Regions from separate parts of the Arthrobacter sp. TJ-265 genome, predicted to be linked through region 1. Evidence: predicted binding sites of a transcription regulator. Region 1 holds the regulator's gene; each other region holds the start of a gene.
What was found. Region 1 encodes LexA, which represses DNA repair genes until DNA is damaged. Its sites were predicted from a motif close to TCGAACANNTGTTCGA; they were not measured.
Positions count from the first base shown of each region.

Region 2: AC4D2E_RS10840 (HNH endonuclease signature motif containing protein) is a predicted target of LexA. The motif match lies at 4,893-4,908, and genes of this name have one in related genera.
Region 3: AC4D2E_RS01570 (HNH endonuclease signature motif containing protein) is a predicted target of LexA. The motif match lies at 4,459-4,474, and genes of this name have one in related genera.
Region 4: ruvA (Holliday junction branch migration protein RuvA) is a predicted target of LexA. The motif match lies at 4,779-4,794, and genes of this name have one in related genera.

Region 1 covers NZ_JBZCND010000005.1:96,374-104,124, forward strand. Annotated here, with positions in the region: gene dapF (diaminopimelate epimerase) at 1-425, shown strand, start outside; gene AC4D2E_RS15680 (class I SAM-dependent methyltransferase) at 458-1,066, opposite strand; gene hflX (GTPase HflX) at 1,188-2,768, shown strand; gene AC4D2E_RS15690 (ATP-dependent DNA helicase) at 2,761-4,830, shown strand; gene lexA (transcriptional repressor LexA) at 4,884-5,600, opposite strand; gene AC4D2E_RS15700 (LysM peptidoglycan-binding domain-containing protein) at 5,981-6,451, shown strand; gene AC4D2E_RS15705 (histidinol-phosphate transaminase) at 6,527-7,621, shown strand; gene AC4D2E_RS15710 (DUF2461 family protein) at 7,708-7,751, shown strand, end outside.
Region 2 covers NZ_JBZCND010000002.1:491,901-499,651, reverse strand. Annotated here, with positions in the region: gene AC4D2E_RS10855 (helix-turn-helix domain-containing protein) at 1-156, opposite strand, end outside; SAM riboswitch class IV at 378-490, shown strand; gene AC4D2E_RS10850 (LLM class flavin-dependent oxidoreductase) at 527-1,915, shown strand; gene AC4D2E_RS10845 (SDR family oxidoreductase) at 2,210-2,863, shown strand; gene AC4D2E_RS10840 (HNH endonuclease signature motif containing protein) at 3,204-4,715, opposite strand; gene AC4D2E_RS10835 (heme-degrading domain-containing protein) at 5,175-5,720, opposite strand; gene AC4D2E_RS10830 (M10 family metallopeptidase domain-containing protein) at 5,865-6,866, opposite strand; gene AC4D2E_RS10825 (hypothetical protein) at 7,013-7,378, opposite strand; gene AC4D2E_RS10820 (SDR family NAD(P)-dependent oxidoreductase) at 7,401-7,751, opposite strand, start outside.
Region 3 covers NZ_JBZCND010000001.1:325,781-333,531, reverse strand. Annotated here, with positions in the region: gene AC4D2E_RS01585 (dihydrofolate reductase) at 1-440, shown strand, start outside; gene AC4D2E_RS01580 (hypothetical protein) at 609-1,271, shown strand; gene asd (aspartate-semialdehyde dehydrogenase) at 1,380-2,519, shown strand; gene AC4D2E_RS01570 (HNH endonuclease signature motif containing protein) at 2,726-4,447, opposite strand; gene AC4D2E_RS01565 (hypothetical protein) at 4,631-5,059, shown strand; gene AC4D2E_RS01560 (UDP-N-acetylmuramate dehydrogenase) at 5,281-6,372, opposite strand; gene AC4D2E_RS01555 (MaoC family dehydratase) at 6,369-6,809, opposite strand; gene AC4D2E_RS01550 (FAS1-like dehydratase domain-containing protein) at 6,812-7,261, opposite strand; gene AC4D2E_RS01545 (hypothetical protein) at 7,347-7,577, opposite strand; gene AC4D2E_RS01540 (DUF2797 domain-containing protein) at 7,611-7,751, opposite strand, start outside.
Region 4 covers NZ_JBZCND010000001.1:1,576,555-1,584,305, forward strand. Annotated here, with positions in the region: gene secF (protein translocase subunit SecF) at 1-480, opposite strand, end outside; gene secD (protein translocase subunit SecD) at 477-2,222, opposite strand; gene yajC (preprotein translocase subunit YajC) at 2,308-2,886, opposite strand; gene ruvB (Holliday junction branch migration DNA helicase RuvB) at 2,986-4,101, opposite strand; gene ruvA (Holliday junction branch migration protein RuvA) at 4,098-4,727, opposite strand; gene AC4D2E_RS07505 (SDR family NAD(P)-dependent oxidoreductase) at 5,030-6,019, opposite strand; gene AC4D2E_RS07510 (TetR/AcrR family transcriptional regulator) at 6,071-6,646, shown strand; gene ruvC (crossover junction endodeoxyribonuclease RuvC) at 6,738-7,307, opposite strand; gene AC4D2E_RS07520 (YebC/PmpR family DNA-binding transcriptional regulator) at 7,344-7,751, opposite strand, start outside.

The sequences.
Region 1 (7,751 bases):
GCCCGGCGCTGTCGATCAGCATGGGCAATCCGCACACCGTCGTCGCGCTGGCCGAGGCCGCCGAACTGCAGAGGACCGAACTGCACCGGGCTCCGGGTGTCCAGCCGGTGCCGCCGGAGGGGACCAACGTGGAACTCGTGGTGCCCTCCGATCCGCTCGTGGGGGACGACGGCGTCGGCCGGCTCAGTATGCGCGTCCATGAGCGGGGCGTCGGCGAGACGCAGTCGTGCGGCACCGGCGCCTGTGCCGCCGCCGCGGCCACACGCTTCTGGGCGGGCGCGGGAGCCCCCGCGCGGTGGCAGGTGACCGTCCCGGGCGGCGTCGTCGGGGTCACCTTCTTCGACGGCCCCGACGGCCGTGAACACGTGCTGCTCAGCGGCCCGGCCGCCCTGGTGGCGGAGGGCGTACTCCTCCCCGCCGGCTGAGCCGGTCGAACGGGATGAGCCCGCCGGGGCGGTCACTCCGCCCGGTGCACCTCGAGGATGCGGAAGGACTTGGACGTCTCGGCGCGCCGCACCGTGAAGCCTTCGGGCAGCTCCTCGGACAGCCAGCGCTGCAGGGAGTCCGCGCCCAGGTTCTTCTGCACCACGAGCCAGGCCCGGCCGCCCGGGGCGAGGCGCGGGAGCCAGCGCAGGAGCAGCGCATGCAGTTCCTGCTTGCCGATGCGGATGGGCGGATTGGACCAGATGGTGTCGTACTCGAGTGCGTCGTCCACGGCGTCGGGGGTGCTCGCCGCCACGTGGCCCAGTCCGAGGCGCGCGGCGTTCTCCGCGGTCAGTGCGACGCACCGCTCGTTGACGTCGACCGCGTGGACCTCGGCGTCGGGCGCCTTCAGGGCCATGGTGAGGGCGAGCGGCCCCCACCCGCAGCCGAGATCCAGCATCCGCCGTCCCTGCGGGTCCGGGACGGCGTCGAGCAGGATCGCCGTGCCCTTGTCCACGCCGTCCGGGCTGAACAGGCCCGACGACGTCACGAGGTCCCTGCGTGCGCCGGCCAGGACGACGGAGAGCGGTCGGCGCGTGTCCGGTCCCGCCGGCTGGGCGCTGAAATAGTGCTGAGACTCCATGGACAGAAGCCTAGTGGCACACCGGAGGCACCCGGCGCGGGCAGGTTTCGCGCTGGGAGAATACGCTGGAGCAGGCCGGGCCGTCAGCCGTAGGATTGAGGGACATCCATCTAGGGAGACTATGACCGAGAACCACGGACATTCCACCGGCGCCGACATGGGCCCGGAGGAGATCCAAGCCGTCATCGACCGGATCCTCGCCAGCGACGAAGCTGCCGTGGCCAAGGCGAAGAAGGGGACACCAGCGCCGGACACTTCCGCGCCGATCGAGAAGACCTGGCGATCACGGGCACAGGCCCTGTCCCAGGACGAAGAGCCGTCGGACGCCGACGGAGACCAGCAGGACCTGGCCGAGCGCCGGGCGCTCCGACGTGTCGCAGGACTGTCCACCGAACTCGAGGACGTCACCGAGGTCGAGTACCGGCAGCTCCGGCTGGAACGCGTCGTCCTCGCCGGCCTCTGGAGCGAGGGAACGGCGCAGGACGCCGAGAACTCACTCCAGGAGCTCGCGGCACTGGCGGAGACGGCCGGTTCGGAGGTCCTCGACGGCATCGTGCAGCGACGCCTCAAGCCGGACCCCGGGACGTTCCTCGGCTCGGGCAAGGCCCAGGAGCTCAAGGGGATCGTCCAGGCGACCGGAGCGGACACCGTGATCGTCGACAGTGAGCTGTCGCCGTCGCAGCGCCGCGGACTGGAGGACATCGTGAAGGTCAAGGTGATCGACCGGACCGCGCTGATCCTCGACATCTTCGCCCAGCACGCCAAGAGCCGCGAGGGCAAGGCGCAGGTCGAACTCGCCCAGCTCGAGTACCTGCTCCCGCGCCTCCGCGGCTGGGGCGAATCCATGTCCCGCCAGGCCGGTGGCCAGGTCGGCAGCGCAGGCGCCGGCATGGGCTCGCGTGGCCCGGGCGAGACGAAGATCGAACTCGATCGGCGCAAGATCCGTACACGGATGGCGAAGCTCCGCCGCGAGATCGCGGGGATGAAACCCGCGCGGGAGACAAAACGCTCCAACCGCCGCCGGAACCAGGTACCGTCCGTCGCCATCGCCGGCTACACGAACGCCGGCAAGTCGTCCCTGCTGAACCGGCTCACCGACGCCGGCGTCCTCGTCGAGAACGCGCTGTTCGCCACGTTGGATCCGACGGTCCGCAAGGCGGAGACACCCGACGGCATCGGCTACACCCTCGCGGACACGGTCGGCTTCGTGCGGTCGCTGCCCACCCAGCTCATCGAGGCGTTCCGCTCCACCCTGGAGGAGGTCGCCGACTCCGATCTCATCCTGCACGTCGTCGACGCGTCCCACCCCGACCCCGAGGGCCAGATCGCCGCGGTCCGTGCCGTGCTGACGGAGGTCGACGCCCGCAAGGTGCCCGAGATCATCGTGCTGAACAAGGCCGACGCCGCCGATCCGTTCGTCATCGAACGGCTGCGGCAGCGCGAACCACGCTCCGTCGTCGTCTCCGCACGGACGGGCGCAGGGCTCACCGAGCTGCGCCAGCTGATCAGCACGAGCATTCCCCGCCCGGGCGTGAAGCTGGACCTGATGGTGCCCTACGAGCGCGGGGAGATCCTCAGCCGCCTCCACGAGGAGGACGTCGAGATCCTCGGCCTCGAGCACGTCGGCGAGGGGACCCGCCTCGAAGTGATGGTCCGGGAGGGCCTGGCCGCCGAGCTGGAGGCGTACGTCCGGCATGAGTGAGAGCACGCGGTCCGGCGCCGTGGCGCCGGACCCGGCTCCCCGCTCGGACGAAGCACGGCAGGCCCTCGAACTGCTCGACACCGCGGTGGCGGCCATGGGCGGGGAGATGCGCTCCGGCCAGCACGAGATGGTCCGGCAGGTCAGTGAGTCCATCCGCTCGGGCGAGCACCTGCTCGTCCAGGCCGGCACCGGGACCGGGAAGTCGCTCGCGTACCTGGTCCCGCTGATCGCCCACGCCATGGACAGCGACCGGCCCTCGATCGTCTCCACGGCCACGCTCGCCCTCCAGGCCCAGATCGTGGGAAGGGACCTCCCGCGCCTCCTGGACGCCGTGCGGCCCGCGCTCACGCGCCCCGTCGACGTCGCCCTGCTCAAGGGCCGGTCGAACTACGTCTGCCTCCACAAGACCGGGGGCGGATTCCCGGAGGAGGACGCGCCCGGCACCCTCTTCAGCCTCGGCGAGGACGCCACGCCACACCCGTCCCCCGCGGCCGACGGTCCGTCCTCGGCACTCGGCAGGGACGTCGTGCGACTGCGTGAATGGGCAGAGGAGACCGCGACGGGCGACCGCGACGACCTCGTGCCCGGCGTGAGCGATCGCGCGTGGCGCCAGGTGTCCGTCTCCAGCATGGAGTGCATCGGTGCCGCCCGCTGTCCGATGGCCCGGGAGTGTTTCAGCGAGAAGGCGCGCGCCGCAGCAGCGGACGCCGATATCGTCATCACCAACCACGCGATGCTCGCGATCAGCGCGTTCGAGGGGCTCGCCGTCCTGCCGGAGTACGACGTCGTCGTCATCGACGAGGCGCACGAACTCCACGACCGGGTGACCGGAGCCGTCTCCGGCCAGCTCTCCGCCCCGATGGTGAGCGCGGCGGCCACGGCGCTCCGCCGCCACGCCTCCATCAGTACGGCCGCCCTCGACACGGCCGCCGACGCCTTCGAGGCGGCCGCCGAACTCGTCCCCTCGGGCCTGCTGCCGGGAGGCCTCCCGGAGGATCTCGAGCAGGCCCTCGCCCAGGTCCGGGACGCGTCCCGCGCGGCGCTGTCGGACACGAAGACGGACGGCAAGTCCGAAGCCGACGTCGACGGCGGCCGGCAGGTCGCCCGCTCACGCACCACGCTGGTCTTCGAGCTCGCCGAGCGGATCCTCGCGGCGTCGGACCTCAACGAGGTCGTGTGGGCGTCGCGTCCCAGCAGCTTCACGCCGGGCTCCGGCTACACGCAACCCGACGAGACCGCGCCCGCGACGCTGAACGTCGCGCCGCTGTCCGTCGCCGGACGGCTGCGGGAGGGACTGTTCGAGGACCACACCGTGATCCTGACCTCCGCGACCCTCGCGATCGGTTCCGAGTTCGGTCCCGTCGCGGGGTCGCTGGGACTCAGCGGTCCCGGTGCGCCCGCCTGGACCGGCGTCGACGTCGGGAGCCCCTTCGACTATCCACGCCAGGGCGTGCTCTACGTGGCGAAGGACCTGCCGAAGCCCGAGCGCGGAACCTCCGGTGCGCAACTGGAAGAGCTCCTGGGACTCCTCACCGCGTCCCGAGGGGGTGCGCTGGGACTGTTCTCGTCCAAGCGTGCCGCCGAGGAGGCGGCGGAGGCATTGCGTCCGAAGGTCGACTTCGAGATCCTGTGCCAGGGGGAGTCCTCGCTCAACGCGCTGGTCACGCAGTTCGCGGACGAGCCGGACACCTGCCTGTTCGGCACCATGTCCCTCTGGCAGGGCGTCGACGTGCCGGGGTCCTCGTGCCGGCTGGTCGTGATCGACCGCATTCCGTTCCCGCGGCCGGACGATCCCCTGATGACCGCCCGCACGCGGGCGGTGGCCCGGAACGGGGGCAACGGCTTCATGAGCGTGTCCGCCACGCACGCGGCCGTCCGGCTCGCGCAGGGCGCGGGACGCCTGATCAGGGCGGCGGAGGACAGGGGCGTGGTCGCCGTCCTCGACAGCCGACTCGCCAACGCCCGGTACGGCGGCTTCCTCCGGGCAGCCCTCCCGCCCTTCTGGGCGACGACGGACCGCGCGACCGTCACCGGGATCCTGGAGCGGCTCTCAGGGCGCTGAGGCGTCCCTCCGGCCGCGACACGACAGCTGCGACACGACGGTCGCCGCGAACGCTACAGCGCGCGCATCACCGAGACGACCTTGCCCATGATGCTGGCATGGTCACCCAGGATGGGCTCGTAGCGGGTGTTCTGCGGCAGGAGCCACGTATGGCCGTCCCGCTGCCGGAAGGTCTTCACGGTGGCCTCCTCGTCGAGCAGCGCCGCGACGATGTCGCCGTTCTGCGCGCTCTGCTGCCGGCGCACCACGACCCAGTCGCCGTCGCAGATGGCGGCGTCCACCATGGAGTCGCCCGAGACCCTGAGCATGAAGAGATCACCGTGGCCGACGAGCTGGCGGGGCAGGGGCATGACGTCCTCCACCACCTGGTCCGCGAGGATCGGTCCGCCGGCGGCGATGCGCCCCACGAGCGGCACGAGGGCGGTGTCGACGGCGATCCGGTGCTCGGCGGTGGGCTTCCCGTCCGGGGACGGACCGGCCTGAGCGCCGGACGTGTCCGGGGCCAGGGTCAGGGGGAGCAGGACCTCCATGGCGCGCGGGCGCTTCGGGTCCCTGCGCACGTAGCCCAGCCGCTCGAGCTGCGACAGCTGGTGGGTCACGCTGGACAGGCTCGCGAGGCCCACGGTGTCGCCGATCTCCCGCATGGACGGCGGGTACCCCTTGTCGGCGATCGACCGCTGGATCGTCTCGAGGATCGTCAGCTGCCGGGCGGTCAGCCCCTTGGACACGGAGCGGCCGCGCGGCCTGCCCCGGCCCGCGGAGATGGGCACGGCGTCTGCCGGAACGTCGGCAGTGTTCGATTCCTGCCGGGCTGCCGCTGGTGATTCCGCCACTGTTGCGCCTTTCGCCTGGGATCGCTGATCCCGTCGTCGCCGCCGGTCGGCTTCCGTGGTCCGGAAACCGTTTTGTCAGAGGCGGCTGGTTGTGTGAGATGCATCGACCACGGAACGGCCCTCGGAGAGCAGCATCCGTCGACGATGTCCTGATCTCTTCACGCTAGGACAGTCGAGGGCAGTTTTCAAACATATGTTCGACCGAGTCTCGACACGGGTCGATCGTAGATGCTAGAAATAGGCAGATGCTTATTAGAACGTGTGTTCGAACCCGGTGCTTCGCCCGGTCAGGGCATTCGAAGGAAAGAGGAACGGCAATGGTTACACCCGTACTGCATGGCAGCTCGCTGTGGACGCCCGCTCGCCCCGACAGCCACCTCAGGCTCGTCCCCACGCCTGAATCGCCCGCGTCCCCCGCCGCCTCCCCGACCTCGAGCTTCATGGCGCCGTCCCGTCCCTCCACGCAGCGGAGTGCGGACCGCCCCCTGACGCTCACGCGGCGAGGGCGCCTGCTCCTGGTCGGCCTGCCCATCGCCCTGGGCGTCGCGGCCCTGATCCTCCTCGCGGCGTTCCTGACCTCCCACGCCCAGGCGGGGGAGTCGGCACCCACGGCCACGGCCACGGTCGAGGTGAGTGTCGTCACCGGGGAGACCCTGTGGGATCTCGCCGTGCGCCACGCGCCGGAGCGTGATCCCCGGGACGTCGTCGCCGAGATCGTCGAACTCAACGACCTGCCCAGCTCCGTGGTGCAGGCAGGGCAGAGCATCGCGGTACCGGCCGCGGGGTGAGCGGCTCCCGCTTCCCGCCAGCGCCGGACCATGGGCCGTTCCTGCAGGAACTGCCGCGTCCCTTAAACTGAAGCAGTGCCCTCCTCCGTTGAAGCCCTAGCCAATCTCCCCCTGCGCGACGACCTCGTCGGGCTGCACCCGTACGGTGCGCCGCAGTTGGATGTCCCGATCCTGCTCAACGTCAACGAGAACACGTACGGCGTGCCGGCAGATGTGTACGCGGCCATCGTGGAGGCGGTCGCGAAGGCCACCACAGGCCTCAACCGGTACCCCGACCGCGAATTCTCCGACCTGCGGAAGAACCTCGCCGACTATCTGGGGCACGGCCTGACGCCCGATCAGTTGTGGGCTGCCAACGGGTCCAACGAGGTGCTCCAGCAGGTCCTCCAGGCCTTCGGCGGACCCGGGCGCACCGCCATCGGTTTCCCGCCCACCTACTCGATGTACCCCCTGCTCGCGAGCGGGACCGGCACGCGCTACGTCACCGCCGCCCGCGGCGCCGCCTACTCCATGACGCCGGAGGACACCGCCCACGCCGTCCGCGCATCGGGCGCGAACATCGTGTTCCTGTGCTCGCCGAACAATCCGACCGGCACGGCGCTCGGCCTCGACGTCGTGGAGGCGGCCTACGAGGCCGGCGAGGACGCGCGTGCCATCATCATCGTGGACGAGGCCTACGGCGAGTTCGCACAGGAGGGCACCGCGAGCGCCCTCACCCTGCTTCCCGGACGTCCGCGGTTGCTCGTGTCGCGGACCATGAGCAAGGCCTTCGCCCTCGCCGGGGCGCGCATCGGCTACCTCGCGGCGGCGCCGGAGGTCGCCGACGCCCTGCGGCTCGTCCGACTGCCCTACCACCTCTCCGCCATCACCCAGGCGACCGCGAACGCGGCCCTCACCCACGCGGACACGCTCCTGGCGAACGTCGAGGCGATCAAGGTGCAGCGCGACCGCATCGTCCGGGAGCTCGAGGCCCTCGGACTCTCGCCTGCGCCGTCGGATGCGAACTTCGTGTTCTTCTCGGGCCTCGAGGATCCGCACCGTGTCTGGCAGGGTCTCCTGGACGCGGGTGTCCTCATCCGTGACGTCGGCATCCCGGGATCCCTGCGGGTCACCGCGGGTACGGAGGAGGAGACGACGGCGTTCCTGACGGCCCTGGCGACGCTGCTCTGACCGTCGATCCCGGGTCGGTCCGGGGGTGTCGGGGCCACTCGATGCGGGCCTTGCGCCGCCCGGGCGCATCGCCGATCATGTGTCGCATGGATCGGCCGATCTTCGATGAGGCTCAATCGTTCTTCGCGCG
Region 2 (7,751 bases), on a different contig from region 1:
TTTGCCGATGCTGCTCGCGGTCTGCGGCCCGTAGCTGGACAGGACCTCGAGCAGCTGGATCCTGAGGGGGTGAGCGAGGGCCTTGAGTGCTGCCCCGTCGACGACGCGGTCGCCGTCGTTGGCGGGCTGTCTTCCACTGCCGTTGGCTTCATCCATGACATCAGTGTGCCATTGCAAAGAACTATTTGCAATGGTTTCTTTGCGCTTCCTGTTGTTCTCTTCGCTCAGTGCGCACTACCGCCGTCGGGCATTCGCCGGACAGGGGATATTCGCGGTGCGGCAGGTGCTGGCCGGGCATCGGGGAGGCTGGACGCGTGACGCGCGGTGACGACGGCGGGTGGACGGCGGCGTCTCGGCCCACTTACGCTCGTGAGCAGAATCAAGAGCTCCAACGCAAAACCCTGGTTCGTTGGACGGCAACCCTCTCGCTGTAGTGGGGTGCCCCAGGTGAGGATTCGGCCGGCACAGGCAGTGCGGGCAAGTATGGCGCTTCCGCCACGGCAGTGCCCCGACATGAGGAATCTTCATGCCCACATCACCGCGCCGTATCCGCTTCAACGCTTTCGACATGAACTGCGTAGGTCATCAGTCGCCGGGGCTGTGGCGCCACCCCGACGACCAGTCGTGGCGCTACAAGGACCTGAGCTACTGGGCCGATCTGGCGAAGACCCTCGAGAAGGGCTTGTTCGACGGCGTCTTCATCGCCGATGTCCTCGGCACGTACGACGTCTACGGCGGGTCCAACGAGGCCACCCTGCGGCAGGGGACGCAGACGCCGGTCAACGACCCGTTCCTGCTCGTCTCCGCGATGGCGCTCGTCACCGAGCACCTCGGGTTCGGCGTCACGGCAGGCACCGCCTACGAGCACCCCTATCCCTTCGCGCGCCGGCTCTCCACGCTGGACCATCTCACCAAGGGGCGGGTCGGCTGGAACGTGGTGACCGGGTATCTTCCTTCTGCCGCACGCAACATGGGCCAGGAGGACCAGCTCGAGCACGATGCGCGTTACGACCACGCGGATGAGTACCTCGAGGTCCTCTACAAGCTGCTCGAGGGGTCCTGGGAGGACGACGCCGTGGTCCGCGACCGCGAGACGGGCGTCTTCACGGATCCGGCCAAGGTCCACGACATCGACCATGACGGCAAGTACTTCAAGGTGCCGGGGATCCATCTCAGCGAGCCGTCACCGCAGCGGACGCCGGTCATCTTCCAGGCCGGCGCGTCCTCCCGTGGCATCGCCTTCGCGGCCGGCAACGCGGAAGCGGTGTTCGTCGCTGCACCCACGAAGGAGCGGCTGAAGGACGTGGCGAGGAAGATCCGGGATGCCGTCGAAGCCGAGGGTCGTGACCGCTACTCGGTGCGGATCTATACGCTGCTCACCGTCATCACGGACGAGACGGAGGAGAAGGCCCAGGCCAAGCACGCCGACTACCAGCAGTACGTCAGCTACGAGGGAGCCCTCGTGCTCGTCTCGGGGTGGTTGGGCGTGGATCTCTCCGTCTACGACCCGGACGAGCCGCTCGGCAACGTCAAGTCCAACGCCATCCAGTCCGCCGTGGCCAACTTCCAGAAGGTGAACGACGACGGCTCGCCGTGGACCGTGCGGGACATCGCCGAGTCGGCGGGGATCGGTGGGCTCGGTCCGCGCATCGTCGGCTCGGGTGTGCAGGTCGCCAATGAACTCCAGGCGTGGGTCGAGGAGACCGACGTCGACGGCTTCAACCTCGCCTATGCAATCACCCCGGGGACTTTCGAGGACATCATCGAGTTCGTCGTGCCGGAGCTGCAGAAGCGTGGTGCGTATCCGACGGAGTACACGGAAGGGACATTGCGGCAGAAGCTGTTCGGGAAGGGCGATCGTCTGCCCGAGGAGCATCGCGGTGCGCGGTACCGACTCCAGACGATCCGCCCCTGACGCATCGGTTGATCGGTCGCTGACGCCTCCGCGGGTGTGGTGCCAAGGTGTCGGTCGGGTTCGCCGCTTTCGCGTCGGCTATTGACGCCTCGCTGGGTCCCGCACCGGCAGTCCGGCCCGTCCGGTCGGACGTGTCAGCAGGGTCCCGAGGTGTCCTGAGCATTGGCGGCGGTCCTGGGGAATAGGCCTGCGCTGGCGGCGGAACACCCGCAGGAAGGTGGCCAGCCCGAGGTGCGGGGACTAGCGTCGAAGACAAGGTATCCGACGATCAGTCATTCGACAGAAGGAGTTCCCATGTCACGCGTAGCCATCATCGGTGGGCACGGAAAAGTAGCCCTGCACCTCACGAAGATCCTCACGAGCCAGGGTCACCAGGTCAGTTCGATCTTCCGCAACCAGGACCATGCCGGCGATGTCGAGCAGGCGGGCGCGACCCCCGTGGTCGCTGACGTCTCCGAGTTGTCGGTGGCGCAGATGACTGAAGTCTTCCGTGGCCACGACGCCGTCGTCTGGTCTGCCGGTGCAGGTGGCGCGAGCCCTGAGGCAACGTATGCCGTGGATCGTGACGCGGCGATTCGTTCGATGGACGCTGCCCAGGAAGCGTCGGTGGGCCGTTATGTCATGGTGTCCTACCTCGGGGCACGCAAGGACCACGGAGTCCCCGAGGACAACGGCTTTTTCCACTATGCCGAATCGAAGGCTGCGGCTGATGAGCACCTGCGCAACTCGGAACTGGCCTGGACCATCCTCCAGCCCGGAGTTCTCACGACCGATCCGGGAACCGGCATGATCGAGGTGTCTGCCGAGCCGCAGCAGGACTCGGTGGCCCGCGAGGACGTCGCGCTCGTGGCCGCAGTCGTGCTTGGCAACCTCGGCACAGTGGACAAGACCATCCAGTTCAACAGCGGTGAGACGCCGGTGGCGGAGGCCATCGAAGCAGCACTGTAGTCCAGGTCCGCGATGTGAAGGCGACGTCCCATTGTGGGCGTCGCCTTCTGCGTGCCAGGCGACCGTCGCCCTCGGTGTGCCGTGGGGGACGGTCCTGATTCACGAAGGCCGGCACCTGGCACGTGGTAGAGAGGGCACCGCACGCGCGACATGCATCCGGCGGACCGGGCGCATCGGGTGCACCGCTCCGAATGAACTTGATGGACCTGACGAACCTGACGGACCTGACGGACCTGACGGATCGGACGGATCGGACGCACCGGACGCACCGGACGCACCGGACGCACCGGACGCACCGGAAGGGCTGAGCGCATGAGGTGCATTGCTCCGGGCTCACCCATCATCCGGTGCTGTGCTCCAAGAAGTCCGTGGTGTGCTCCGAGGCGTCCGCGTTCAGCTCGGAGGCATCCTCGACCAGTGCCTCGTCGACGGATTGCCCGGCCTGCCAGTACCTGTTCCGTCGGGCGCTTCGCGGAGGGCCGAGCGTCCGCGGGGCGGTGAACCACGGAATGCCTTGGCGGGACTGAACAGTCCATGCACCCTGATGGATGACGTGGTGATGGCGTGAACACAACAGGACGCCGTTGTCGATGCTCGTCGTGCCGCCCCTGGACCAAGGCTTCAGGTGGTGTGCTTCGCACCAGCTGGCCGGGATGGAGCAGTCAGGGAAGGCGCAGCCCTTGTCCCTCGCAACGAGCGCTCGCCGAAGATGCGGGGGAAACAGCCGTTGCGCCCGTCCGATGTCGAGTACCTGGTCCTTGCCGCCCAGCACCAGCGGGATGATGTCGGCATCGCACGCCAGTTTCCTGATGCTGCCTGCACTCATCTGCCCGGAGAAAACCGCATACCCCGCCCGGTGTGAGGCGCCGATGAGGTCCCTGTGATCGATGGTCACCATGATCTGCGGTCGGTGGCCGCCGGTCGAAGGAAGCGCTGCAGTGCTCAGTGCGACCCTACAGGCGGCGACGAGTCCATCCAGGAGGGACTGAGCCCTCGTTGCCATCGGGGGATCAGCGAAACCGGCTCTGCTCTCGTTTACGTCCCGGTCATCCGGTGAATGCCGGTCATGAGAGGCGTGTGCCCCCGTGTGTCGAGTGCACGGTACTCCTCGGACGTCCGAAGCCCTCGAGGGCCCCGAAGACCCCGGTCCGCCGCCCGGCGCAGCCGCATCCGTCCGTCCCGATGGGCCACGTGGATTCGCTGCTGAATTCATGACAGTCGCGAGTAGCTCGAACTGCTCATCCGTCGCCCCGATCTCGACGAAATGCAGTCCATGGCGCCGCCCTCGGAAGAAGACGCCTTGCCGCGCACGCAGCACCTTCTCCGTCGGCTCCTGCCCGTCCTGATCGAGGACGCCTTCCCATCGACGTGCCAGTACCCGCAGGATGTCTTCGTCGGCCTCCATCGCCTGCCGTGTCAGGTGGTGCTCCATCGACTCGAGTTGCTGAGGTGTGGCGAAGAACTCCACCCGCTGTAATGCTTGAGCGACGACCGTCGCTGCCCGCCCGCTGATGCGGCCCGAGGTCACCGCGGCGCCCAGCGTTGCGAGCCGGGCAGGAACAGGTGCCCCGGTCGGCGAGGTACGGGGGAGTAGTACGTCTGCGAGGCACAGTCGGCGCTTCGCTTCTGCTCGGCTGATGCCCAGCGTGGCACGGAGGAAGTCCGTGCAGTTCCTGAATCCGTTGCCGGGCGATGCGGGCGAGGTTTCGGTGGCAGGACCAGTGAGGACGTTTCCGCTGATCGATTGCTCGGCCCGCGCAAGGAGCGAACCGCCGCCCTGTCGCTCGTCGTCACTGTCAGCAAGGTGGTGATCCTCGGCGAGACGGGCGGCGAGGATCTGCAGGTGGTCCACGATCCTCGAGGCGTGCTCGATCCTCAGAAGGAAGTCCACGGCGTCCTGCCGCGACCGGGTGCCACCTACCTGGCCGATACCGCGGGCGCATTCGGCAAGCGCTGTGCATGCCACGTCCAGGGAATCCGGAGGTGCGGTGAGGCCCTCGACAGGTGCGGTGGTCATGCCTCAATTTTATAGAACGTGCGTACTAATAGCGCGGTGAGGGCGCGAATGTGGAGGAAGAGTCACCCTCACTTATCCACATAGGTAGCAGGTGTGGAATCCCAGCGGCCCTCTGTTCCACAGGACCGCAACTCCGCACACCGGCACCCTCGAGGCGCCGTCAAGCCTGCGGGCGCACTCGGAGGCGTCCCGCCGTCGTCCGCTTCTCCGAAATCCTGACCGCGCCCTTGAAGGAGCCCCAGCGGATCATTCCGCCCGCGTGATGCGAGACCCGCAGCGGCGTCGGTCCGGTGCCTACAGGCCCGCGGCGGCGTGGAAGGTCCGGAGCGCCTCGACGACGAGCCGGTGGTCCTCCAGCTGCGGCAGGCCGGAGACCGTCACCGTGGCGACCGGGCCGACACCCTGGATGTACAGCGGGAAGGAGCCGCCGTGCGCGGCGAACGTCGTCGTGTCGAACAGGGGATCGTCCTCCACCCGCCCACCATTGCGGCGCCCCCGGAGGCCGACCAGCAGGGAGGGAACGCGGTATCGTTCGGCGGTGCGGCTCTTCGCGTCGAGCCAGTAGTCGTTGTCGGGCGTGGTCCCGTCGAGTGCGGCCCGGAACAGGATGTGGTCCGGCCGTCGGATGCAGACCGCGATCGGCAGGTTGCGACCCGCACCCAACTGGACGATCAGCTGCCCCAGAGCAACGGCGTCGTCGTTTGTGAAGCGGGTGAATTGGAGTTCGTCGACTTCCCTCTCGACCGTGGCAATCAGCGCCTCGAGCGCCTCGGCAGACTGTTCGCTGCCGCCGTCGGGATCGAACGGTAGGACGGCTGTCGGGAGGGCGTCATTGCTCATCTCCTTAATTTACGTCGTCGGCGGGATATGGCGGACTTTTCCTCTGTTGTTTAGGAATTTTCTTCGGAGTGCGGTCCGAGGCCCGAATGTGCCTCCTGCCGCCGTCGAACACGCCGCGGCGACGGCGTAGGCGCCCGGGCCGCGTCAGAGTCCCGGCGCGCAGGGCCCTGCGCCGAGGAGAGCGAGCCCTGCGAGGTCGCCCTCGCCGAACGAGGCCTGCCCGACATTCTCCGTGTACATCAGCTCGTCGGGGTCGTCCACGTGGTCGAGTCCGACGACGTGCGCGAGCTCGTGCATGATCGTCGCCCTCAGATACGCGCGTCCGTCCGGGTATCCGAGGGATATGGCGGCGTCGGGCGCATCGAGCTGCACCTGCCCGCCCACGTAGACCAGCGGCTGCCCCGGCGCCTGGGCGTAGTCGCTGCCGCCGAGCCCCGCGATGTCCCCGGCGAGTCCCGGGATCTCCTCAGGGCTGGTCCACGTGATCAGGACCGGCACCCAGGTCTTCCCGTACAGCTCCGGCTGGTAGAGGTCGCGCTCTTCGCTGGGTGCCTCGGTGGTGGTGCCGTCGTCGACGAATTGCAGGCCCGTGGCGGCGGACACCGCGGCGACGGCCTCCTGGATGAGTCCCTCCGACCCGGCCGGGGCGTTGTCGGGCCGGACGACGTAGTGCACGGGACGGCAGGGGTCGTAGGCCACCCACTCCTGCTCCTCGACGGGCGAGTCCATCAGCGTGAACGACGTCGACGACGGCGCCGGCGGCGGCGTCCCGAGCGGCACGCCGTGGGCTTCGACTCCACGGGGCGGCACGTCGGCACCGGGCAGGTAGGGCAGCGCGACCGGCAGGACGAAGCGGTCGAACAACGACGGCGTCGCATACAGGGCGGCGATCAGGATCAGGCCCGCTACCGTGCCGAATCGTCGTTTCCGCTTGCGGCCCGATGCGTTGCGCCTCCCGGCCGGCGCCCCCTCGAAGGCCGGCGCCCGCTCGTAGGTCGGTGCGCCCCGCCAGGACGGGGGAGTGGACGGCGTGCCGAGGGCGTCGTCGAGCGCCCACCGCGGGATCCTGCCCGACGGCGACCGCTGGACGGCCTTCATCCGAGCGTCGCGGCCCTCGTGGTACCACTCGCGATCCATTGCCCCCATGCGCCCCGCACCTCCCCAGCCGACTGATCCCCGCACCATCCTGCTGTACGGCCGACGCCGGATCAGGGCGAGTGGCGAGTCCTTGGGGAAACCTGAGCGAAGGCTGCCGCTCCGCGAACGGGTAGCGGGCGGTACCGTGGACCGGCCTACCCCGCAGCGCCGCCGAGGAAGTCGTTCGCTGCCGCCATTCCCTCTCGCAGCACCCGGTCCGCGAGCGGCGACGCGCCGGGCAGACTCCGCGCCACCCGTTCCGCGATGCAGGAGGTCGCGTCCGGTCCTCGCCCGTGGTCCAGCATCGCGAGCCAGAGTTCCCGCACGGTGTCACAGGTGCTCGTCCGTCCCGTGCGCCCTGCGACGATCCACCCTTCTCCGATCACCCGGACGACCGGCCTGCCCGGCAGGCCGTCGACGAGTACATTGACCATCTGGGCCACGAGCAGCAGGTCCCGCATCCGCCGGACCGGGCCGAGGACCGGATCCGCGATGCCGGCGCGCCCGCACGCGCCGCACATCAGGGGTTCAGGACGCGAGCCGTCACGGCATCACGTCACCCGAGTTGGGGCCGAGTGTCTGGCCGACGAAGAGGTTCCCGCCCGGATCGCTCGCGAGGAGCAGGGCTGTCGGTGCGACCTCGGCCGGCAGGCCGAACCTCCGCAGCGGCAGCTCCTTGCGCTTCGCGGCCTTCCAGTCCTCGGAGATCGCGTCGACGAGCGGCGTCTCGATCGGCCCCGGGGCGATGCAGTTGGCGAGCACGTTGTCCGCCGAGACCTCGAGGGCGAGCGCCTTGGTCATGCCGATCACGCCTGCCTTCGCTGCGCTGTAGTGGCCCAGCCCCATGCCGCCCTTGATGCCGAGCTGCGAGGAGATGTTGATGATCCTTCCCCA
Region 3 (7,751 bases), on a different contig from region 1:
GGCACGTGCCGGAGGACCTGGCGCACTTCAAGGCCACGACGACGGGACATCCCGTGATCATGGGTCGGCGTACCTGGGAATCGTTCCCCTCCACCTTCCGCCCCCTGCCGGACCGCACGAACATCGTCGTGTCCCGGTCCGGAGCGGACCTGCCCGGTGCCGTCGTCGTCGATTCGCTCGATGCCGCCTTCGACGCCGCCCGGGCCAGTCCCGGCGCGGAGGAGATCTGGGTCATCGGTGGTGGCCGCGTGTACGCCGAGGCCATGCCGCGCGCCAACGCAGCGCTCGTCACCGTCGTCGAATCCGCAGCGGAGGGCGACACCGTGGCTCCCCTGCTGGGAACGGACTGGGCGCTGGCAGCCCTGACCCCGGAAGCAGGATGGCTGGAGTCCGCGAAAGGTCCCCGCTACCGCATCAGCCTCTGGACCAGGCAGGGCTGACGCGGCACCGACGGTCCTCCGCGGACGACGGCACGCACGGGCGCGTGCGTCGTCAGGAGCACGGTGCCCGGCCGGTTCCGCTCCACGGCGGCACGGCTCCGCCGGCGCTGAGGTGCTCCCGGAGCCGCCGGGCACCTCTCCGGACTCCGACAACCGAAGGACACGGACATGACTGACGCAGGCAACCACCCGTCGGACCCGGTGCAGGTCGCGGTCCCGCCCAAGGCTCTCGGACTCGGCTACGCCGAACTGGCGGCGCTGCTCGCGATGAGGCCCGGCGGACCGTCGACGTCGAGCGCGGCTGCGTTGCGCATCCCGCAGGAGGCCGCCGACAGCCAGGTCATCCGTGCCGGCACTTCGTCCCTCGTCGCACACGGCCTCGCGACCGTGGGTCCCAAGCGCGAGCTGGTGGTCCGCGGAGCCATGGCGGCGATCCTCTCCGCCCTGTCCGGCGCCCGGCGGCGCGTCGACATCGGACTGCTGGCGCCCGGCCGGACCAGCGGGAGCATGCTCCAGGTGGAGTCGGACGAGTTCTCCATCCTGCTGCAGCCACGCTCGTACCTCTCCTGGTTGGCCATGGCGCAGGACCCTGGGCTGTCCGGAGCACAGGCCCTCCTCATGATGGTCACCTCGCACCTCACGACCCACCCCGACGGCGGAGCCACCGTGTACCGCCACGAGACGCCGGCCAAGGGCCGCCTCCTCATCAGGAGCGATGCGTCGGGCTGGACGGTGGGCTACCAGTACGAGGGCCGGGAGGACGTCCCCCAGCGGACGGGACTCGACGACGACGCCCTGCTGGCCGAACTCCGGAACGTGAGGGGAGACTGACGGGTCCCTCTCCCCGTTCCCTGACGACTGCCGCCGACGCCGGCGATCTGCGGGAGGCATCGGTCACAAACCAGCGTGTCCGGGGAGCCTCCGCCTAAACTGGAGGGCATGACTTCAGCACCCGAGAGTTCCGCCCTGCCCTCCGTCGGCTTCGTCGGCTGGCGCGGCATGGTGGGCTCCGTCCTCATGCAGCGCCTCCAGGACGAGGGCGGCTTCGCCCGGATCAACCCCGTGTTCTTCTCGACGTCTGCCGCCGGAGGCGCCGCACCGCAGTTCGCGGAGGGCTCCGGCACGCTGCAGGACGCCTACGACGTGGAGACGCTCGCCAAGCTGCCGATCATCGTCACCGCCCAGGGCGGCGACTACACGGCCGAGGTCTACCCCAAGCTGCGCGACGCCGGGTGGCAGGGCCTCTGGCTCGACGCCGCGTCGACGCTGCGCATGGAGCAGGACAGCATCATCGTCCTCGACCCGGTCAACCGCGACGCCATCGACGCCGGACTCGCGCGTGGCGTCCGCGACTTCATCGGCGGCAACTGCACGGTCTCCTGCATGCTCATGGGGTTGGGCGGGCTCTTCCGCAACGGCCTCGTGGAGTGGGGCACGTCGATGACCTACCAGGCGGCCTCGGGCGGCGGCGCACGCCACATGCGGGAGCTGCTCAACCAGTTCGGTACGCTGCATGGCACCGTTGCCGTCAATCTCGACGACCCCGCCTCCGCGATCCTCGACATCGACCGTGCGATCCTCGCCAAGCAGCGGCACCCGAGCCTCGAAGCGAGCCAGTTCGGTGTGCCGCTGGCCGGTTCCGTCATCCCGTGGATCGACAGCGACCTCGGCAACGGCGTATCCCGGGAGGAGTGGAAAGCCGGAGCGGAGACCAACAAGATCCTCGGCACCGCCACGCGTATCCCGTTCGACGGCCTCTGTGTCCGCGTGGGCGCCATGCGCTCGCACTCGCAGGCGCTGACCCTGAAGCTGACACAGGACCTGCCGGTCAGCGAGATCGAGTCGATCCTCGCAGCCGACAACGAGTGGGTGCGCGTCATCCCCAACACGAAGGTCGACACGATCGCGGGCCTGACGCCGGTGGCGGCCACCGGCTCGCTGGAGGTCCCTGTCGGCCGGATCCGTAAGCTCGAGATGGGCCCGGAGTACATCAGCGCCTTCACGGTGGGAGACCAGCTGCTGTGGGGAGCTGCCGAGCCGCTCCGCCGGATGCTGATGATCGCCACCGGGAACCTCTGAGGCGTCTTTCCACGCGCCGGTGACCCATGGGTGTTGTCCGGGTGATCTGACGGCGAGCTGAAGAACCGGTTGGATGCGCGTTGCTGGGGATTCGGCGGCGATCTGCCGACGTCGGACGGCGAGAGCTGTCGGTGGTGTCCCGGTCGCCTCGGTGGACATGACACTCCACCGATCGTTCGAAGCGGCCGCTCCTTCCACTGCTTTCCCTACTGCTGTCCGGTCGAAACCGCGCCCCCGGCGCCACCCGGCAACCCGGGCTCGGCATGCCAGTACCTGTTGCGCCGCGCGGTGGTTCCGGGTCGACCGAGATGTGGCGGTGGAGTGAACCAGGGTATGCCGTTGTGCGATGCGACCGTCCAGAGGCCGTCATGGATGGTGTGGTGGTGGTGTGCACACAGCAGGACTCCGTTGGCGATGCCGGTGGTACCCCCGGAGGCCCAGGGCGTCATGTGGTGGGCCTCGCACCACGTGGCTGGAACAGTGCAGTCCGGGAACGCGCAGCCGCGGTCCCGGGCGATGAGGGCTCTACGCACGTGTGGCGGGAAGAGCCTACCTGCGCGGCCGATGTCGAGGATCTGCCCCTCGCCACCGAGTACCAGGGGAACGAGGTCCGCGTCGCAGGCGATCCGCCGGATGGTGCTGGCACTTAGCTGCTCGGCGAAAACGGCACGCCCGGTCCCGCTTCCGCCCCTCGAGCCGGCGGTGCGGGCATCACCCGAGGTATCCCGACCGGTGGTTCGACCGGCAGGTCGACCGGCGGTCGAACCACCGGTTCGACGTGCCGTATCCCGACTGCTGCTGTCGTGACTGCTGGTGTCCCGGCTGCGGGTGTTGCGGAGCTCGTCGAGGAGGTCGCGGTAGTCGATGGTCACCATGACCTGGGGCCTGTGGCCACCGGTTGCCGGCAGGAGGGACGTGGACAGGGCGATGCGGCATGCACCCACCAGCCCGTCGAGCAGGCTCTGCGCCCGTGTAGGACTTCCCGGTCCCTTCGACGGCATGATCGGATCGCCTGCACCGTCCGTCACGGCTCCGGCACCGTTCACGCACTGGGAAGCGTCCGCGGCGCGGTCGGCCTTGGGACTCCGGGGGTTCGTGGCGGTGGTCATGGCCGTGACCAGATGCTCGAACTGCTCGTCGGTGGCCCCGATCTCGAGGATGCGCAGTCCGTTGCGCCGCCCCCTGAAGAACACGCCCTGACGGGCCCGCAGAACCTTCTCCGTGGGCTCCTGACCGTCCTGGTCCAGCACGGTCTCCCAGCGACGGGCGAGGACACGCAGAACATCCTCATCGGATTCCAGTGCCTGACTGGTGAGATGACGTTCCATCGACGCCAGCTGCTCGGGTGCAGCGAGGCAGCCGGCCCGTTCCACTGCTGAACAGATGAGCGTCGCTGCCCTTCCGCTCAGGGTGCCCGAGGCGAACGCGGCACTCACGGCCGCCGACTGCGGCTCGAGGGGCGCACCCGAGGGAGCGACACCGGGCAGCACGCGATGAGCCAGGTCCAGCCTGCGCTTCGCCTCAGCGCGGCTGATACCCAGCCTGGCCCGCAGGTAGTCCGCGCAGTTCCGGAACCGGTTCCCGCCGGCGCTGTCGGCCGCGCTTCCGCTGGAAGCCCTCACCCCGGCCGCACCGACTGATTCGGACGTGCGGAGGGACTCTTCCGCCCGTGTCTGGAGGGAACCGACTTCACGAGGCTTGTCACCCGACGCCAGATCCGTCTCCTCCGCCAGTCCCGCGGCGAAGACCTGGAGGGAATCGACGACCCGCGAGATGTCCTCGACGTCGACCAGCGTCCGCAGCGCCTCGCTCCGTGACAGCATCCGGCCCTGAGCCGTCAATGAATCAGCCACCTGCACGAGCGCGGCGTGCACGAATCCGAGGGAGAGTTCGGGGTCTCGGGGATTCTCCAGCGGTGCGACAGCCATACCTGATTTTATCGAACGCACGTACTATTTCCGAGGGCGGACGGTGATTGTGGAGGACAGGTCAGCATCGCCTCGTCCACATCTCCTCGCGCCCATCACCGGCCGAGTACGGACCCCTGCCAGGGGATCCGGTACCGCCGGGAGCCGCACGAAAAGGTCGGAGGCCACAGGCAGGATGGGCGCATGGACCCCGTGAACGCAGACATCGTCCTCCGGCGCTTCTTCGCGGCCAGCGGCCACACGCGGCACCCCGAGAGCCTGCTGCGATACGAGCGGATCCAGGTCCACCTCCGCGCCTACCTCGAACACGTCGCCGCGACCAGGCTGACCGACACCGACCAGGAACTACTCGCGCTGGAACGCCAGTTCGGCACCGAGGACCCCTACGTCCAGGTGATGGGAGCGCGCGAGCTGCTGCACGCGCTGCCCGACTTCCTCGCTGCGCCCCAGCTCCTCCCGGACTTCCACGATCGGCTCGCTCAGATCAGCGTCGCCTCACGCCTTGCGCAGTGGCTCTGTTCACGGCAGCTCGTGCAGCGCGAGGACAGCTGGCAGGACGTCGTCCTCACCCGTGCCGCCGCCGAACAGGCGCGCCGATCCCCCGCACGCTGAGGGAACCCGGTGATCAGGCGGCCGACTCGGCCGGGCACCGAGCTACAGGCCGGACCGTCGGCCCACGCGAACCGGGCCAGCGGCCGATTCGCCCGGCGCGCGGCCTGACCAGGCTGGAGGGCCGACTGCCTGTCGGCAGACGCGCCGCCTACCACCTGTCGGGCGGGACGCAGAGGGTGCGCGGCCGACAAGCAGCAAGCGGGCAGCCGACGGCGGGCACGCTACAGGGCGCAGTTGATGAGCAACGGCTCGGGCTCCAGCCGGATCCCGAAGGCCCGCTCCACCCCGTCCCTCACGAGGCGGGCGACGGACAGCAGGTCCGACGCCGAGCCGCCGCCCCTGTTGGTGAGGGCGAGTGTGTGCTTCGTCGACAGCGCGGCCCGCCCGCCGGCAGCGGCGAACCCGTCATCGTCCGCGAGACCGAATCCCTTGGAGAACCCTGCATGCTCGATGAGCCAGGCGGCGCTGAGCTTCACGTGGCCGTCCTCACTTGACGGGTAGCGGGGAGCATCGGCCGGCAGCCGGTCCGCGACATCCTGCGGCACGATCGGGTTGGTGAAGAACGATCCCGTACTCCACGTGTCCGGGTCCGGTGCGTCCAGCACCATGCCCTTCCCGGCCCTCAGTCCGAGCACCTCACGGCGCACATCGTTGGCATAGGCACGCGCCCCGACCTCGACGCCGAGTGCACGGGCCAGCTCCGCATACCGTATCGGGGTGCTCATGCGTCCGAGGCCGAGCTGGAACTCGACCGTCAGCACCACGTAGCGCGGCGACCCGTCGACCGTGCTGCGCTTCAGCAGGGAGTCCCGATAGCCGAACTGCAGCTCGAAGTTGGTGAAGCTCCTGATGCTGTCCGTCTGGCGGTCGAACGTCCGCACCGTGGCGATGGTGTGGGAGACATCCGAACCGTACGCCCCGACGTTCTGGACGGGCGTCGCTCCCGTGGAGCCGGGGATACCCGAGAGTGCCTCGAGCCCCGTGAAGGCGTGAAGGACGGTGTACCGCACGAGGTCGTCCCAATCGTGCCCGGCCTGCACCTTCACCATGACGCCGCCGCACGTGGCGTCGTCGTCGTCGACGGTGAAACCGCTCGAGGTGATGCGGACGACGGTGCCCGCGAAGCCGTCGTCACCGATCAGCAGGTTCGACCCGCCGCTGATGATGAGCAGCGGGTCCCCGGCGGTGTCGGCGGCGCGGACGGCCTCCACGATCTCCTGTTCGGTCGAGGCCTCCACGAGCGTGCGCGCGGGTCCCCCGACGCGTGCCGTCGTGAGGTCGGCCAGGAGGGTCCCGGTCAGGGGCACGGTCATGGCAGCTTCACCACGGCCTGCGCCTTCACGAGCACCTTCTGCCCGGCGAAGGTCACGGTGAGGTCGATCCGCGCCGTCGACCGCTCGGTGTCGATCGCGCCGACGACGCCCGTCACCTCCACCACGGCACCCGGCTCCCCGGGCTGCGCCGTGGTGTCCTCGACGACCACGGGCTTGGTGAACCGCGTCTGGTAATCGATGACGGCGGCGGGGTCGCCGACCCAGTCCGTGACGAGCTGGACGACGGCGCCCATGGTGAACATGCCGTGGGCGATCACGCCGGGGAGTCCTACCCCCTCGGCGAAGGCCTGGTTCCAGTGGATCGGGTTGAGGTCTCCCGAAGCGCCCGCGTACCGGACCAGGTCCTGGCGGGTGATGTCGATGGTGGTGGAGCCGATCTGCCGGCCCACCTCGAGCGTGCTGATGGAAACTGCCATGGCTACTGGTCCTCTCCGCGGACGAGGAGGGACGAGGTCGTGGTGGCCGTCGGCTCGCCCTCGATCGTCGAGATCTCCGCACGCGTGGTGATCATCGCGCCGCCGCCCATGGCCCGCACCTGGTCCACGTGGAGTTCGGCGACGAGCTGGTCGCCCGCGATGATCGGACGGTGGTGGATGAAGCGCTGGTCGGCGTGGACCACGCGGGTGAAATCGATCCCCGCACTCGGATCGGCGATGAGCTGCGCGTCGGCACGCTGCGCGATGATGATCGCGAAGGTGGGCGGGGCCACCAGGTCCCGGTGTCCGAGCGCTGCCGCGGCGTCGACGTCGTAGTGTGCCGGGTGTGTCGCCTTGACGGCCCGGGCGAAGTCGCGGATCGCCTCACGGCCGACGGAGTAGGTCTCTCCTGCGGGGTAGCTACGCCCCTGCAGGTCTGGGTCGATGGTCATGGTTCCTCCGATGGAAACGGCGTCGGGCGGGCGGGGAGATCCTGGCTGAGGGCGCGGGAAGGGGGCGGCGTCGGGCTGTGCGGGCTCAGCGCCGGTCCCGAAGGCGGCGCCGGGTGTCCCGCGAGCGCACCACCATGCCCGCAACGTGGCACACCATACCGACCACGATGATCGGGATGCCGGTCGAGACGAGCGTCCGCTGGTCCGTGACGGCTCCGACCACGGCGATGAGGATGCCGAGCGCCGTGGTCACCAGGGCGGAGACCACCAGCTTGCGGTACAGGTCCGAGCCGGTCTCCCAGGGCGTATTCAGCATTCACCGATTCTACTGCCGCCCGCCCCTCGGTCATCAGAAGAGCGCTTCTTGGACAGCCGGCACCGGCGTGCTGAAGTCCCCGGCCCGGAGCCGCCGGCCCTTGAGCTGGGCCAGGTCCGCGACGAACACGAGGTCCGCGCCGTCGATCGAGACCAGCGCCGACGGGCCGAGTAC
Region 4 (7,751 bases), on a different contig from region 1:
CATGAGGATCGCGGCCAGGAGGACGAACACCCCGAACCCGATCAGGGCCTGCCGGCTGACGTCCTCACCCCAGGTGGGCCCCACGTAGCTGGAGGTGACCTGGTCCTCGCCCACACCGTACCCGTCGGCGAGGTTGCCCCGGACGCTCAGCGTCTCGTCGTCCGAGAGGCGCTCCGTCTGGACGCGCATGGTGTCGCCGGCGATGTTGGTGACGCGCGGCACGGCCTCGGGGACGACGTCCGTCACGGCCTGTTCGCCGATCGCGGGGTCCGTGTCCTGGGTGGAGGACACCGTGAACTCCGAGCCTCCCCGGAAGTCGATGCCCAGGTTGAAGCCGCCCTTGACCACCGGGATGATGATCGAGATCAGGAGGGCGATCCCGGCGATCAGGAACCAGAGGTTCCGCTTCGCGACGAAGGGGTAGGAGCGCTTCCCCGAGTACAGCTCGTTGCCGAAGGTGGCGAAGTTCGTGCGGCTCATTCGTTGGTCTCTTTCTGGGAAGAACCGGTGCGGCCCGCGAGGGCCTTCTGCTGTTCCGCACGCCGACGCTCGGCGATCGTCAGGCGCCGCTCGGCCTCGGCCGATGCGCCCTTGTTCTTGGTCCGGGCGACGACGACCGGCTTCACGGTGCCCTCTCCCGGCTGGCGGAGGCGGCCGGCACCGCGGTACAGGGGGATCCCTCCGAGGCGGCTCGGATCCAGGCCGGACCACGGGTGGCCCTCGCCGAAGAACTTCGTCCTCGCGAGGAGCCGGAGGACCGGGTGGGTGAAGAGGAAGACCACGATGAGGTCGGCGATCGCGGTGAGGCCGAGGGTGAACGCGAAGCCACGGACGTTGCCGACGGCGACGAAGAAGAGAACGAGCGCGGCCAGCAGGTTCACCGCCTTTGAGGCGAGGACGGTGCGCTTCGCGCGCCGCCACCCGTTCTCGACGGCGGAGACGAGTCCGCGTCCCTCCCGCAGCTCGTCGCGGATGCGCTCGAAGTAGACGATGAACGAGTCGGCGGTCTGGCCGATGGCGACGATGAGGCCGGCGACGCCGGCGAGCGAGAGACGGTAGTTCTCCGTCCAGCCGAGGATGCAGATGGCCAGGTAGGTCAGGACGCCCGCGACGACCAGTGAGGCGATGGTGACCAGGCCGAGGAGCCGGTACTGGAACATCGAGTAGGCGGCGACGAGCAGGAGGCCGATCAGGCCCGCGATGAGCCCGAGGCGCAGCTGGTCGGCGCCCAGGGTGGCCGAGATCTGCTGCTCGCTCTGGATCTCGAAGCTGATGGGCAGCGCACCGTACTTGAGCTGCTCCGCCAGGGCCGCCGCGGATTCCTCGGTGAAGTTGCCGCTGATCGAGGGGTTGCCGTCGGGGATGACGGCGTTGGTGGTGGGCGCGGACACGATCCGGCCGTCGAGGACGATCGCGAACTGGTTGCGGGGGTCGCCCTGCCCGATCGCGTAGAGGCGCTCGGTGACCTCGCGGAAGGTCTCGGTGCCCTCGTCGTTGAAGTCGATGTTCACGGCCCAGCTGTTGAGCGTCTGGCCTCCCTGGCTGCGCTCCAGTCCGTAGCTCGCCGTCGTGATGTCGGTTCCCGGCACTTCGACGGGGCCGAGGATGTACTTGCCCTGGGTATCGGGCTCGCACGCCACCATGGGCTCGTCGGCGGGCGCGGGCTCTTCCGCCGGCTCCAGTGCTGCCGGGTCGAGGCAGTTGAGGGCCTCGAACTCCTGGTACAGCTCGGGGGTGATCCAGTTGGGATCGCTCGCGTTCTGCGGCTCGGCGGCCGGCGTCGGGAGCTGGTCCTCCGGGGTGGGTGTCTCGGCGGCCGGGGCCTGGCCGGGACCACCGGCGAGGACCGGCCGGAATTCCATCTGGGCGGAGGCCTGGATGAGGTCGCGCGTCTGTGCGTCGGGGGTGCCCGGCAGCGAGACGATCACGTTCTGGCCGGACTGCGTGCTGATCTCGGCTTCCGCGACACCGGACCCGTCGACGCGCTGGCGGATGATCTCCACCGCCTGGTCGAGCTGTTCGGGCGTGATCTCGCTGCCGTCCTGGACCCGGGGGGCCAGGATCATCTGGGTTCCGCCCTCGAGGTCGAGGGCCAGGCGCGGGCTCCAGCTCGCGGTGCTCCAGTGGGCGCCCGCTCCCAGCAGGGTTGCGAGCAGTGCTGTCAGTACGCCCAGCCAGACTAGTGTCCGCTTGGCTGCCGTCCCGGTACCGGTACGAGGCATGGTGGGATGTCCTTATGCAGTGGCGCGTCGGCTGCGCCGGGTGATCGTGACGGCCTCGGTACGGGTACCGGGGCCCTACGAAATGCTAGTTGTCAGGATTCGCTTTGGGGTCGCGGGCGTCGCGCGCGTCGCGGTTTTCCCGCTGCGGGTCCCGGTTCAGGCGCTCCAGCGTCTCCTCGGGGCTCTCGACGCCGGACGTGGACCCCGGGGTCCCCGCAGCGGTGGAACCGCCGGCCGGGGTGCGGTCGACGCCGTCGATCGAGGACACGTCGTCGGGCACCGCGGTGGCGTCGTACCCGCTGCGATCGGCCGGATCCGCGACCGTCGCGTCCGCGTCCTGGGCGGCGACCGCCGGTTCCTGCTGGACCACCTTGGAGAGCGCCTGCGTGTGGACCGTGGCGAAGGTGCCCGGGGACAGCTCGAGGACGGCCTTGTTGTTCTCCTGGTCGATCGAGGCGATGGTCCCGAAGAGACCGAACTGGGTCATGACCTCGGTGCCGGGTTCCATCTGGGTGCGCATGTCCTTGACCTGCTGCTGCGCCTTCCGCTGCCTGCGGAACATGGTGAAGATGAGGAAGGCCAGGGCCAGCGGGAGCAGCAGACTGAAGATGTCGAATCCGCCGGTCTGTCCGGTCGTGGGTTGGGCGACTACATGTGCAAGCACTGGAGATCCGTTCCTGGGGCTGGGGTGTGAGTGGCAGGACTGTGCCACGGCACACATCGTGAGACACCAGTGTAGAGCCGTTTGCTGGGCGTCCCCGCGTCAGGAGTCCGGCTGGGCCCAGCTGTCGACGGTCGCCTCGGTGGCCATCAGGTCCTCGGGCGTGACGGAGAACAGGTCCTCGGGCATCGCGGCGGCGACGTTCGCGGGCATCTCGATCCCCAGGTGGCGCCACGCGGCGGCCGTCGCGATCCGGCCGCGCGGCGTGCGCCCGAGCATGCCCTCGCGGACCAGGTAGGGTTCGGCGACGGTCTCGACCGTCTCCGGTTCCTCGCCCACGGCGATCGCGAGCGTCGACAGGCCCACGGGTCCCCCGTTGAACTTGGTGATGAGCGCCGTGAGTACCGAGCGGTCCAGCCGGTCGAGTCCTCGGGCGTCCACCTCGTACATGTCCAGTGCCGCACTGGCGGACCGGGCGTCGATGAGGTCGACGCCGTGGACCAGCGCCCAGTCCCGGACACGCCGGAGGAGGCGGTTGGAGATACGCGGCGTGCCACGGGACCGGCCGGCGATCTCCGCGAACGCGGCCGAGTTGACCTTCATGTCCATGAGCATGGCGGAGCGGCGGAGTACGAGCTCGAGTTCATCGGTGGAGTAGAACTCGAGGTGCCCGGTGAAACCGAAGCGGTCGCGGAGCGGTCCGGGCAGGAGCCCCGCGCGCGTCGTGGCGCCGACGAGGGTGAAGGGCGGCAGCTCCAGCGGGATCGCGGTGGCGCCGGGCCCCTTGCCGACGATGATGTCGACGCGGAAGTCCTCCATGGCCATGTAGAGCATCTCCTCGGCGGGCCGGGACATGCGGTGGATCTCGTCGAGGAAGAGGACCTCGCCCTCCGTGAGGGAGGAGAGGATCGCGGCGAGGTCGCCGGCATGCTGGATCGCCGGCCCGGACGTGATGCGCAGCGGCGCGTTCATCTCGGCCGCGATGATCATCGCGAGCGTCGTCTTGCCGAGGCCGGGCGGGCCGGAGAGGAGCACGTGGTCCGCGCTGCGCCCGCGCAGGCGGGACGCCTCCAGGACGAGCGAGAGCTGCCGGCGCACGCGCTTCTGGCCCACGAAGTCGTCGAGGTTCTTCGGCCGGAGTGCCGCCTCGACGGCGCGGTCCTCGGGGTCGGCGGCGGGCGCGACGAGCGGCGCCTCCTCCTGCTGCTTGTCCGTCATGTGCCCACCTTCGTCCGGGCCGAGCTGCGGGCGCCGTCCTGGCCGAGCCGACGCAGCGTGAGTTTCAGGATCTGGCCCACGTCACCGGTCGCGGCGACCTCGGGCGCCTCGTCGACGGCGGCGTCGATCGCCGCGCCGGCGTCCTTCTCCGACCAGCCGAGGCCCATCATGGCGGTGAGGACCTGGCCCTGCCAGGTCTGCTTGGGCACCCCGGGCTTGGTGTCGAGCGGGACCAGCTTGCCGGCGAGCTCGAGGACGATCCGGCGGGCGCCCTTGGGTCCGATCCCGGACACCTTGCTGAACGCCTTGTCGTCGCCCGAGGCCGCGGCGATACGGATGGCCTCGGGCGTGTGGACGGCGAGGACGGCGAGTGCCAGGCGGGGCCCGACGCCGCTGACGGCCAGGAGTGTCTCGAAGACCTCGCGCTGGTCGGCGTCCTCGAAGCCGAACAGCGTCATCGAGTCCTCGCGGACGATCATGGCCGTGGCGACGCTTGCCTGCTCCCCCACGCGGAGCCCGGCGAGGGTCTGGGGGGTCGCCTGGACCTGCATGCCGAAGCCGTTGACGTCGAGGACGGCGGAGTGCAGGCCCACGTGGGTCACTGTTCCGCGCAGGGAACTGATCATGAAGGGCTCCAGGGGCACTTGCGGGCGGGACCGCCGGGCGTCCACCCGACGTCGAACATACGTTCTAATGCACTACGGTACCGGCGAAACGGCCCGCGATCGAGCCGCCACACCGGGTCCGCCGCCGGGCGGGGCCCGCCCAGCCCCGGCCTGCCCCTACCCCACGCCTCGATCCGGGCGGTGACTGCCCGCGCACCGGCGATCACAGGAGGGCCGGCGAGATCCCCACGACGGTGGGCGCCGGCAGGACGGCGGGTGCCGGGTCGGCGAGGACGGACACGTTCGGCCCGGCCCGACGAGGATCACGGGGACCCGCCGGCAGCGGCATAGGTCGGCAGGTACTCCTCGACCGCGTCCTCGAGCCAGGTCCACAGCCGCTCACGCCGATCCGTCGCGAACGTGACCGGTTCCGCTCGGGTGACCCGACCGATCTCCACATAGCCGCCGTTCAGCGACCCGTGCGCGTCCCCGAGAGCGAGCCGGACCGCGTGACGGGCGGTGGCCCGCGGGGTCGAGGCTCCCGGGAGGACGCTCATCGCCGGCATCAGGTACTTCCAGACCCAGTACATGGAGGCCGGCATGTCCCGGCCCAGCCCCGTCCCGGCGACCAGCCCGGGGTCGTACGTGTTCAGCCGACGCCCGGACGCGGCGAGGCGCTCCGCCCATTCGTGGGCCAGGGTCACCAGCGCGAGCTTGCTCGAGGCGTAGGCGACGCCCCCTTGCTCGCGTTCGTCGGCGAACCGCGTCGGGCCCTCCGACGGAGGGTCCGCCCGGGCGAGGTCTTCGGGATCCCGCCACTGCGGGTCCGGGACGAGGTTGAAGCTCGCCTGCTTGCCCCGATGGGTGGAGGAGCCCAGGAGGACCGCATGGGCGCGCGGGGCGAGGAGCGGTTCCAGCCCTCGCAGGAGCAGGTGCTGCGCGATCACGTTGACGGTGAAGGTCAGCTCGTGGCCCTGCGCTCCGGCACGCCGCCTGCTCGTGAACTGTGCGCCGGCGTTGAGGAGCACGACGTCGATGGGGTGCACCGCGCCCCGTCCCTGCGCCGTGTGGACCTGTTCGACCGCCGCGCGAACGGAGCCGAGGTCACCGAGATCGGCGCGTGCACCCGTGGCGACGACCCCGGCTGCACGCACGCGCTCGAGGGTGTTCTCGAGGCCCGCAGCATCCCGGGCAAGGAGGACGAGGCTCGGCCGTGAGGGATGCCCGAGAAGCTCTTCGAGCATCCGTGCCCCGATGCCGCTTGTGAAGCCGGTGAGCAGGATCGTGGGTGACGTGACGACAGTTTGTGTCATGGCGAAGACTATAGTTGATGTCACAAAGTGACACAAGGGTAGGATCGGGGAATGCCCCGTTGGCCCGAAGACTCCCGCCGTCGCCTCGTGGACGCGGCGATCAGCCAGTTCGTCGACCGCGGCTACGCGGAGTCGACCGTCGAGAGCATCGCGCTCGCGGCCGGGGTCACCCCGAGGACGTTCTTCCGCTATTTCGCCGACAAGGAGGAAGTGCTCTTCGCCGACGACGACGACCTCCTGCCGCTGCTGATCGGTGTCATCGCCGAGGACACCGGCCCCGTCCGCGCCGACGTGCAGATGAGGAAGGCGCTCGGGACGCTCGCGGCGGCGGTCGAGTCCCGGCGTGATCTGCTGAAGCGGCGCCAGCGCGTCATCGACTCGCACATCGCGCTGTCGGGACGGGAACTCGCCAAGCAGGCCCGGTGGCAGAAGGACGTGACGACGGCCCTGATCGGCCGCGGGTTCCCACCCGAGCAGTCCGAGATCCTGGCAGCCATCGGGTTCGCGCTGTTCCGGCAGTGCCTGCACGCCTGGCTCGCGGACGACGGGGGGCCGGGCCTGGAGGCGCGGGTGGGCGACGCACTGTCCGGGGTGCGGTCCGTTCTGGACGTCCGCAGCTCGCGCTGAGCGGGCGACGACACGGGCGTCGTCGATCAGTAGCTGCCGAGCCCTCCGCCGGGCAGCCGCAGAGGCCCGGGGTCGGACCGCACGGCCGCACTCAGCGGCGTCGGGCCCGGGCCTCCGCCTCGGCCCACATGCGCTGCGCGGGCGTGACCAGTCCGCCGGCGGCGGCTGCGCCCTGCGTCCCCACTCCCCTGCGCCATGCGTGCGTGATGGCGAGGGCCAGGGCATCGGCGGCGTCCGCGGGCCGGGGCGGCGTGTCGAGCCGGAGGATCTTCGTCACCATCTTCGTGACGGCCACCTTGTCCGCCTGCCCGTTGCCGGTGACCGCGGCCTTCACCTCGGTGGGCGTGTGGAGGGCCACCGGGATGCCGCGGCGCGCCGCGGACACGATGACGACGCCGGACGCCTGCGCGGTGCCCATGACGGTGCTGATGTTGGTGCCGCTGAAAACGCGCTCGACGGCGAGTGCCTGCGGCTGGTGCAGGTCCAGCCAGGTGTCGACGGCCTCCGCGATGACCAGGAGCCGTTGGTCGAGGCTCTGCCCGGCGTCGGTGCCGACCACGCCGACGGCCACGAGGGTGGAGCGCCGGTTGGGTTCGATGTCGACGACGGCGAGCCCGCAGCGGGTCAGCCCGGGATCGACGCCCATCACGCGGAAGGTCACGGGGCTGTCCGCCGTCCGGGGCCGGGAGGGACGATGTCAGTCGTCGTTCTCGAGCTCGGCCAGGACCTCGTGCGGGAGGTGGGCGTTCGAGTAGACGTTCTGGACGTCGTCGAGCTCCTCCAGGGCGTCCACGAGCTTGAGGAACTTCCGGGCGCCGTCGGCGTCCAGGTCCACCTGCATGGACGGGACGAACTCGACGTCGTCGGTCTCGTACTCGATGCTGCTCTCGTCGAGCGCGGCGACCACCGCCCGGAGGTCCTGGGGCTCGGAGACGATCTCGAACGTCTCGGCGGACTCCTTGACCTCGTCCGCGCCGGCGTCGAGGACGGACAGGAGCAGTTCGTCCTCGGTGAGGTCCTTCTTCGGCAGGGTGACGACGCCCTTGCGCGCGAACAGGTAGGCCACGGAGCCCGGATCGGCGATCGTGCCGCCGTTGCGGGAGAT